3 regions of the Mixta hanseatica genome follow, and region 2 is predicted to be linked to each of the others. Evidence: riboswitches for the same ligand, from Rfam matches in the RefSeq annotation. Region 2 holds a riboswitch; each other region holds the start of a gene.
The links. A riboswitch is a leader RNA that binds a small molecule or an ion and turns the genes downstream of it on or off. The one in region 2 is predicted to bind thiamine pyrophosphate.
Positions count from the first base shown of each region.

Region 1: it holds a riboswitch for thiamine pyrophosphate, as region 2 does, so the genes downstream of both, thiM (hydroxyethylthiazole kinase) here and thiC (phosphomethylpyrimidine synthase ThiC) in region 2, are expected to answer to the same signal.
Region 3: it holds a riboswitch for thiamine pyrophosphate, as region 2 does, so the genes downstream of both, thiB (thiamine ABC transporter substrate binding subunit) here and thiC (phosphomethylpyrimidine synthase ThiC) in region 2, are expected to answer to the same signal.

Region 1 is NZ_CP082904.1:2,783,527-2,786,799, reverse strand. Features, by position in the region: gene mltB (lytic murein transglycosylase B) at 326-1,405, shown strand; gene K6958_RS13355 (hypothetical protein) at 1,584-1,739, shown strand; TPP riboswitch at 1,777-1,873, shown strand; gene thiM (hydroxyethylthiazole kinase) at 1,907-2,698, shown strand; gene thiD (bifunctional hydroxymethylpyrimidine kinase/phosphomethylpyrimidine kinase) at 2,695-3,273, shown strand, end outside.
Region 2 is NZ_CP082904.1:3,958,826-3,962,098, forward strand. Features, by position in the region: gene nudC (NAD(+) diphosphatase) at 1-60, opposite strand, end outside; gene rsd (sigma D regulator) at 198-704, shown strand; TPP riboswitch at 955-1,054, shown strand; gene thiC (phosphomethylpyrimidine synthase ThiC) at 1,139-3,061, shown strand; gene thiE (thiamine phosphate synthase) at 3,058-3,273, shown strand, end outside.
Region 3 is NZ_CP082904.1:819,240-822,512, reverse strand. Features, by position in the region: gene sgrR (HTH-type transcriptional regulator SgrR) at 1-1,236, shown strand, start outside; TPP riboswitch at 1,274-1,377, shown strand; gene thiB (thiamine ABC transporter substrate binding subunit) at 1,423-2,409, shown strand; gene thiP (thiamine/thiamine pyrophosphate ABC transporter permease ThiP) at 2,385-3,273, shown strand, end outside.

The DNA of each region.
Region 1 (3,273 bases), 1.2 Mb from region 2:
GGGGGGCCACGCCGCTCGCCCTGCCGCTTTATATCCATCATACTTCAGATTTCCTGCCCCCTCGCTCTTCTCGCTCTTTTCGATCGCTTATGGGTATTAACCTCCGAAACGCCTTCTTTTCAACATCATTTGGCCTTCGGCCTCGGCCGGTTGACGCCGGCGCTGATGTTATTCAAAGCGCTTTTCATAGGTTCCCGCGACGCGAATGATGTAAGCGATAACAGCGCTATCAGAATTTTTTGAGCAAATTAGGAATTTTCTTTTACGTGACGTGAATCCATGCTTACCATTAATTCTTTTTTATCGCTGAATATATGGATTGGTAATGCGTTATTCTCGCCTTCTTCTACCACTAGTGATGACCCTGGCTGCCTGTAGCAGCAAACCGACGCCAACACCGCCGCAAAGCGGCAACCCCTTTTTGGGAGAAGGCGGGTTTTTACTTAAGCCCGCACACGAAATACATCCACTAAGCGGCGATTTTGCCGGTAATCCTGCGGCCGAAAGCTTTATCGATAAAATGGTGCAGGAGCACGGCTTTAACCGTCAGCAGCTGCATGATGTGCTGGCGCAGACGAAACGTCTGGATTGGGTGCTGCGCCTGATGGATCGTCAGGCGCCAACGCCGGGTTATCAGCCGCCTTCCGGACCGAACGGCGCCTGGATTCGCTATCGCAAGAAATTCATTACGCCAGATAACGTGCAGAACGGGGTGGTGTTCTGGAATCAGTATCAGGATGCGCTGCAGCGGGCGCAGCGGGAATATGGCGTTCCACCGGAAATTATCGTTGGCATTATCGGCGTGGAAACGCGCTGGGGTCGCGTTATGGGTAAAACCCGCATCATCGATGCACTGGCGACGCTCTCGTTTGCCTATCCTCGCCGGGCGGAGTTTTTCAGCGGCGAGCTGGAAACCTTTTTGCTGATGGCGCGTAAAGAACAGCAGGATCCGCTGGATCTGCGCGGTTCTTATGCCGGTGCGATGGGCTACGGACAGTTTATGCCCTCCTCTGAAAAGCAGTATGCGGTGGACTTTAACGGCGATGGACACATTAATCTTTGGGACCCGGTTGATGCCATCGGCAGCGTCGCGAACTATTTCAAACAGCACGGCTGGCAGCCGGGCGAAACCGTCGCGGTGCCGGCCAGCGGGCAGGCGCCGGGGCTGGAAAACGGCTTTAAAACCCGCTACAGCCTGACCAGCCTGGCGGCAGCAGGCCTGCGCCCGCAAACGCCGATTAACGGCAATCCGCAGGTGAGCCTGCTGCGCTTTGATATGGGCAAGTCTTATCAGTACTGGTACGGTCTGCCGAACTTTTACGTGATCACCCGCTATAACCACAGCAATCACTATGCGATGGCGGTGTGGCAGCTGGGCGAGGCGGTAGGCCTGGCGCGGCGGTAAGGCAGAAAGCGTAAGCGCCTCGCCTGCCGGATGAATTATTTTCCGGCAGGCGAGGGGCGTGGCATCGCGTCTGTTTTCTTTCTCTGCTCTTGCCGGAATTCCATAGGCTACACGACCTGGCAGCGTAGGGTTTAGATTAGTCGTCCCGCCAAAGGCGTTCCACCACTGTCAATGCTCACTGTGCCGCAAGCAAACGGGAGTCGGATACAATCTGGCCACGCTGGTTAAGCTGGAAGACTTTGCCTGGATAAAGGGCGAGGGCGCGATATTCTGCGCTTGCCTGGGAGGTAAAAAGAAGGCTTGTTTCTGCCTCTTCCCGCTGGCATTATCCTGAACAGGTCTGCATAAGACGCTAATCACAATCTATTGATTTACATGACTCGGGGTGCCCTTCTTTGTGAAGGCTGAGAAATACCCGTATTACCTGATCTGGATAATGCCAGCGTAGGGAAGTCAGATGCCCCACCGGCATTGCCTTCTTGAGCGCCGGCCAGGAGCATTATGAAACAGCCTGTCCTGCCTGATAACGCGCTTGTTGCGCACTCTCTCTCCCTGTTCCGCCAGCGCGCGCCGCTGATCCACTGCATGACGAACGATGTGGTGCAATCCTTTACTGCCAATGTCTTACTGGCGCTACACGCCTCGCCCGCGATGGTGATCGATGCTGAAGAGGCGGCGCAGTTCAGCGCTATCGCCGATGCGTTGTTAATCAACGTCGGGACGCTGACCCAGCCGCGCGCTGCAGCAATGCTGGCGGCAGTTAACGCCGCCAATGCAGCCGGCACCCCGTGGACGCTGGATCCGGTGGCGGTAGGCGCACTGCGTCTGCGCAGTGAATTTTGCCAACGGCTGCTGACGCTGCGACCCGCCGCGGTGCGCGGCAACGCATCTGAAATCCTCGCGCTGGCGCTCCAGCAGGGCGGCGGACGCGGCGTGGATACGCAGCACACGGCAGAATCTGCGCTTTCCGCCGCCCAACAGTTGGCGCAGCGCTTTGCTACCATCGTGGCGATCACCGGTGAGGTGGATTACGTTACTGACGGCGAGCGCACGTTGCGCATTCCAGGCGGCTCGCCGCTGATGACGCGAGTGGTCGGCACCGGCTGCGCGCTGTCGGCGGTGGTGGCCGGTTTTGCGGCGCTGCCGGGCGATCGGCTGCTGCATATCGCCAGCGCCTGCCGGATTATCTCCTGCGCCGGCGCTCACGCAGCGGCGGCAGCCAACGGGCCGGGCAGCTTTATTCCCGCTTTTCTCGACGGGCTGTGGAACCTGAACGAGGAGGCGCTGGCATGATACGAATTAACGCGTTAACCATTGCCGGCACCGATCCCAGCGGCGGCGCAGGCATCCAGGCCGATCTGAAAACCTTCTCCGCGCTGGGCGCCTATGGCACCAGCGTGATTACCGCGCTGGTAGCGCAAAATACCTGCGGCGTGCAGTCGGTTTATCGTATTGAACCTGATTTTGTTGCCGCGCAGCTGGATTCAGTATTAAGCGATGTGCGGATCGACAGCGTGAAAATCGGCATGCTGGCGGAAAGCGATATTGTCGAAGCGGTGGCGGAGAGGCTGAGCCGCGCCACGCTGCCCTGGGTGGTGCTGGATACAGTAATGTTGGCAAAAAGCGGCGATGCGCTCCTTTCGCCGCAGGCGGTAGCCACACTGCGTCAGCGGCTGTTGCCGCAGGTATCCTTGATTACGCCTAACCTGCCGGAGGCGGCGGCGCTGCTGGATACCCATCATGCGCGCGATGAAGCGGAAATGAAGCAGCAGGGCAGAGCGCTGCTGGCGCTGGGCTGTGAGGCGGTGCTGATCAAGGGCGGACATCTTAGCGATGCCGAAAGCCCGGATTGGTTGTTTACCCGCAAT
Region 2 (3,273 bases):
TTTCTGTTCATAGCTGACAACCCACCAACCAGCGTCTACGCTTTTGATCTCACGTTCCATACAACAGTTACCCTTTGCTTCAGCACTTTTGTGACTGGGGCCGTAATTATTCTTAAAAGTGGAACGGATACGGGACACAGCCTCTGTACTGATGTTAAGTATAAGTAGCGGTAAGACTATAACTCACGGAGACAAACATGCTTAACCAGTTAAACGTTCTGACCGAGCGCGTAGGTGGCAGTAATGAACTGGTAGACTTTTGGCTTAATGCGCGCAGGCAGCTGTTGGTTGCTTATTATCAGGTTGTTGGTATCAAACCGAATAAAGAGTCTTTGACCGCCCTTGATGAAAAGGCGCTCGACAATTTTTGTCAGAACCTGGTGGATTATCTTTCTACCGGCCATTTCAACGTTTATGAACGCATCATTGAAGAGATGACCGGCGACAGCCCGTTGCTGGCGGCGGCACAAATTTATCCTGCGCTGCAGGGCAATACCGAACAAATCATGCAGCTGTATGATACCCATCTGGAAGCGGCTATCGATCACGATAACTGTCTGGAATTCCAGCAGGCGCTCTCTGAAGTGGGCGAAGCGCTGGAAGCACGCTTCACGCTGGAAGATAAACTGATCCAGCTGGCCTTTGAGAACAATTTAGCGACGCTGGCCGCCGCTAACGATCAAGCGATGGCGCGTCCGGCGTAACCGTTAATAGTTTTTTATACCCTAAATAATTCGCGTTGCGGGCAGGCGGCGACGCAGTGAGTCCCCAGGAGCTTACACCGGTAAGTGACTGGGGCGAGCGAGGAAAGCCAACGCACCAGCAACGTGAAGTATGACGGGTATACCTCTTGTAGTTTTGCCAACGCCCCTTTATGCTAAAGGGGCTTTTTTATAACCTTGCCGCAGCGTAGCGCGTGTAAGGTAGCGCTTGCAGCCTGTCTGCAGCGCGATTTTCTTCTTGTCGGAGTGCCTTTTAGGCTGAGACCGTTAATTCGGGATCCGCGGAACCTGATCAGGTTAGTACCTGCGAAGGGAACAAGAGTACAGATCCTTTCACGTCGTCAATCCGTATTGACGCCGTGTCGTTACTCCTTCCGAGCTCCGGACAAGCAACGTTCCTTTATCTGGAGTTTGCTATGTCTGCTAAACCAACTCGTCGTGAACAGCGCGCCCAGGCGCAAGAATTTATCGCCTCCCTACAGGGAACCGCGTTTCCCAACTCAAAGCGTATCTGGATTGAGGGCAGCCGCCCCGATATTCGCGTGCCAATGCGCGAGATTCAGCTTAGCCCGACGCTAACCGGCGGAGATAAAGCCGCGCCGGTTTATGAACCTAACGAGCCGGTTCCGGTTTACGATACGGCGGGCGCGTACGGCGATCCCGCGGCGGCTATCGATGTGCATCAGGGGCTGCCGCGTCTGCGCAGTATCTGGATTGAGCAACGCGCGGATACTGAGCAAACCGATCTTAGCTCCAGCTACAGCCAGCTGCGTCTGAAAGATGAAGGGCTGGATCACTTGCGCTTTGATAACCTGCCGCGCCCGCGTCGCGCGCAAACGGGCCGTCGCGTTACCCAGCTGCACTATGCTCGTCAGGGGATCGTCACGCCGGAGATGGAGTTTATTGCGCTACGGGAAAATATGGGCCGTGAGCGTATTCGCAGCGAAGTTCTTTTGCAGCAGCATCCTGGCCACGGTTTCGGCGCTCAGCTGCCAGAAAATATCACGCCGGAATTTGTACGTCAGGAAGTGGCTGCTGGCCGCGCCATCATCCCGGCGAATATCAACCATCCCGAAGCGGAGCCGATGATCATCGGCCGTAACTTTCTGGTGAAGGTGAATGCCAACATCGGCAACTCCGCCGTCAGCTCCTCGATTGAAGAAGAGGTGGAAAAGCTGGTATGGGCCACCCGTTGGGGCGCTGATACCGTGATGGATCTCTCTACCGGCCGCTATATTCATGAAACGCGCGAGTGGATCTTACGTAACAGCCCGGTGCCGATTGGTACGGTTCCTATTTACCAGGCGCTGGAAAAGGTTAATGGCATTGCGGAAAACCTCACCTGGGAGCTGTTCCGCGATACGCTGCTGGAGCAGGCGGAACAGGGCGTAGACTATTTTACTATCCACGCCGGGGTACTATTGCGTTACGTACCGATGACGGCTAAACGTCTGACCGGCATTGTTTCCCGCGGCGGCTCGATTATGGCCAAGTGGTGTCTCTCTCATCATCAGGAAAGTTTCCTCTATCAACATTTCCGTGAAATTTGCGAAATCTGCGCCGCCTATGATGTTTCTCTGTCACTGGGTGATGGACTCCGTCCCGGCTCGATTCAGGATGCCAATGACGAAGCGCAGTTTGCTGAACTGCATACGCTGGGAGAACTGACTAAAATCGCCTGGGAGTATGACGTTCAGGTGATGATCGAAGGACCTGGGCATGTACCGATGCAGATGATTCGACGCAACATGACCGAACAGCTGGAGCACTGCCACGAAGCGCCTTTCTATACGCTTGGGCCGTTGACGACGGATATCGCTCCCGGCTATGACCATTTCACCTCCGGCATCGGCGCGGCCATGATTGGCTGGTTCGGCTGCGCCATGCTGTGCTACGTCACGCCGAAAGAGCATCTGGGCCTGCCAAATAAAGAGGATGTGAAACAGGGTCTGATTACTTATAAAATCGCCGCGCACGCCGCCGATCTGGCGAAAGGCCATCCTGGCGCGCAAATCCGCGATAACGCTATGTCAAAAGCGCGCTTCGAATTCCGCTGGGAAGATCAATTCAATCTCGCGCTTGATCCGCATACCGCCCGCGCTTACCACGATGAAACGCTGCCGCAGGAGTCAGGCAAAGTTGCGCACTTTTGTTCCATGTGCGGCCCCAAATTTTGCTCAATGAAAATCACTCAGGAAGTGCGCGACTACGCCGCGAAACAGCAGGCGGAGGCGCAGCCGATTGAGATTGGCATGGCTGAAATGTCGCAGGCATTCCGTCAGCGCGGCGGCGAGCTTTATCATCCCGCCGATGCGTTAAATGCGGAGGAAAAAGCATGAGCCAGCGTTTTCCCGCGACTCCGCACAGGATGGGCCTCTATCCGATTGTCGATAGCCTGGAATGGATCTCGCGCCTGCTGGATGTGGGCGTACGTACTTTGCAGCTACGCATCAAAGATCGGCCCGCCGCCGAAGTAGAGCCGACTATTCAACAAGCTATCGTGCTGGGCAATGCCTGTCAGGCACGCCTGTTTATCAATGATTACTGGCAA
Region 3 (3,273 bases), 1.2 Mb from region 2:
GAAACCCATCTGGCGCGGCAGATTTTTAGCAGCCTGGTGCGGATAAATGAGGAAAACGGGGAACTGGAGCCGGATATCGCTCATCACTGGCAGTGTCTTTCCCCCCAACACTGGCGCTTTTTCCTGCGTCCGGCCATTCAGTTTCACCATGGTCGCGAACTGGATATGGCGGATGTGATTCAGAGCCTGCAGCGTCTGACGTCGCAGCCGCTTTTTTCACACCTCGCCGCTATTGAGTCGCCCACCGCCTGGACGCTGGATATTCACCTCAGCCAACCCGATCGCTGGCTGCCGTGGCTGCTGGGCAGCGCCAGCGCGGTGATCCTGCCGCGGGAGTGGCCAACCCTGCCAGACTATAGCCGCCAGCCGATCGGCACCGGTCCCTATTCGGTTATCCAGAACCAGCAGTCGCAGCTGACGATTCAGGCCTTTGATGACTACTTCGGCTATCGCGCCTTGATTGATGAAGTCAATATCTGGGTGCTGCCTGAAATCAGCGAAGAGCTGGTCTATTCCGGCGTGAAGCTGCAGGGCGGCAGCGAAGATGAAAAATCGGAAGAGAGTCGGCTGGAAGAAGGCTGTTACTTTTTACTGTTCGATCAGCGTTCAGAAAAAGGACGCGATCGGCAGATACGCCGCTGGGTCAGCACCTTGCTTAATCCGATCACGCTGTTGAATAACGCCAGCGCCGGCTATCAGCGCTATTGGTTCCCCGCCTGGGGATTGTTGCCGCGCTGGCATCACCGCCCGCAACAGCAGACGCTCACCAAACCGGCGGGGCTGACTGAGCTAACGCTAACCTGGTACAGCGATCATATTGAACATCAGGGCATCGCCAGGCTGCTGAAGCCGCTACTGGCGGCGCAGGGCGTGCGGCTGATTACTCAGGAGGTCGATTATGCCTGCTGGTATCACGGCACGGCGCAAAGCGATTTCTGGCTGGGTAGCGTTAACTTTACCCTGCCGCTGAAATTTTCCGTTTTTGCCCTGCTGCATGAGCTGCCGCTGTTGCATCACTGCATCGACATTGACTGGGAGGCCGATGCCGCGCGCTGGCGTCAACAGGATCTGTCACTGGCGGAGTGGTGTAAAAAGTTGATGGATAGCCATTCCCTACATCCGCTGTTTCATCACTGGCTGTTGCTGGAGGGGCAGCGCAGCATGCGCGGCGTGCGGATGAATACGCTCGGCTGGTTTGATTTTAAATCAGCGTGGTTTGCGCCGCCGGAAAGCTGACGCTTTCGTTAACCCAGCGAAAACACTACACTAACAGCCGTTCTCAACGGGGTGTGGAAAACGTGGCTGTTTTCCACTGAGAGAAACCCGTCGAACCTGATCCGGTTGATACCGGCGTAGGGATTTGAGATGCGGTATCCCCTCAGATCATGCGCCCTGTTATTTTTTCTCCTTAAGGAGCGCAACGTGTTGAAAAAAGTTTTGCCCGTTCTGCTGTTGCTGTCTGCCCCGGTTTTTGCCGCCAGGCCTGCCTTAACCGTTTATACCTATGACTCTTTCGCTGCGGAATGGGGCCCCGGCCCGGCGGTAAAGAAAGCGTTTGAAGCGCAATGCGGCTGCGAACTGAAGTTTGTGGCGCTGGAAGATGGCGTGTCGCTGCTGAATCGTCTGCGGATGGAAGGTAAAAATAGCAAGGCCGATGTGGTGCTGGGGCTGGATAACAATCTGTTGCAGGCGGCGGAACAGACCGGTCTGTTCGCGCCAAGCCAGGTCGATACCGCCAGCCTGACGCTGCCGGACGGCTGGCATAACAGGACATTTATTCCCTATGACTATGGCTACTTTGCTTTCGTCTACGATAAAAACAAGCTGAAAAATCCGCCGCAAAGCCTGAAGGAACTGGTTGAAAGCGAGCGCAAGTGGCGCGTGATTTATGAAGATCCGCGTACCAGCACGCCGGGGCTCGGTCTGCTGCTGTGGATGCAAAAGGTGTATGGCGACGCCGCGCCGCAGGCGTGGCAGAAGCTGGCGCAAAAAACCGTTACCGTCACCAAAGGATGGAGCGAAGCCTACGGCCTGTTCCTGAAAGGCGAAGGCGATCTGGTGCTGAGTTATACCACCTCTCCGGCTTATCATCTGATTGCTGAGAAGAAAGATCATTATGCCGCGGCAAACTTCGCTGAAGGACATTATCTGCAGGTTGAAGTGGCGGCGCAGCTGAAAAACAGCAGCCAGCCGCAGCTGGCGCAGCAGTTTATACAGTTTATGCTCAGTGAACCGTTCCAGCAGGCGATCCCCACCGGCAACTGGATGTATCCGGTGACGAAAACCGCTCTGCCTGAAGGTTTTAACGCTCTGCCGGTGCCGAAAACCGCGCTGGAATTCACCCCGCAACAGGTTGCGCAGCAGCGCGCTGAATGGATTAATACATGGCAACGCGCCGTCAGCCGCTAATCCCCGGCTGGCTATGGCCGGGCCTGCTGACCGCCGCGCTGCTGGTTGGCGTGGCGCTGCTGGCTTTTGGCGCGCTGTGGTTTAACGCGCCGGAAAACGACTGGCGCAGCCTGATGCAGGATAGCTATCTGCGCCATGTCATGGCTTTCTCATTCTGGCAGGCGATGCTTTCCGCGCTGTTGTCGGTTGCGCCGGCTGTTCCGCTGGCGCGCGCGCTCTGGCGTCGGCGCTTTCCCGGACGCCAACTGCTGTTGCGGCTGTGTGCGATGACGCTGGTGCTGCCGGTGCTGGTAGCGGTGTTCGGCCTGCTGAGCGTCTACGGTCGCGAAGGCTGGCTGGCGCAGATCTGCGCGCTGTTCGGCATCCAGTATGATTTTTCCCCGTATGGGTTGCAGGGTATTTTACTGGCGCATGTGTTCTTTAACCTGCCGCTGGCGACGCGTCTGCTGATTCAGGCACTGGAAAATATCCCCGGCGAGCAGCGTCAGCTGGCGGCCCAGCTGGGTATCGAAGGCTTCAACTTTTTCCGTCTGGTGGAGTGGCCCTGGCTGCGCCGCCAGATTTTACCGGCGGCGGCGCTGATTTTTATGCTCTGCTTCGCCAGCTTCGCCACCGTGCTGTCGCTGGGCGGCGGACCGCAGGCGACCACCATTGAACTGGCCATTTTCCAGGCGCTCAGCTACGACTACGATCCCGCGCGCGCCGCCCTGCTCTCTCTGTTGCAAATGATCTGTTGCCTTGGGTTGGTGATGCTAAGCCAGCGTTTGAGTAAAGCGCTGCCAACCGGCAACATCTCCCTGAACGGCTGGCGCGCCGCCAGCCCCAGTTTAGGCTCCCGACTGCGGGATGCGCTATTGATTATGC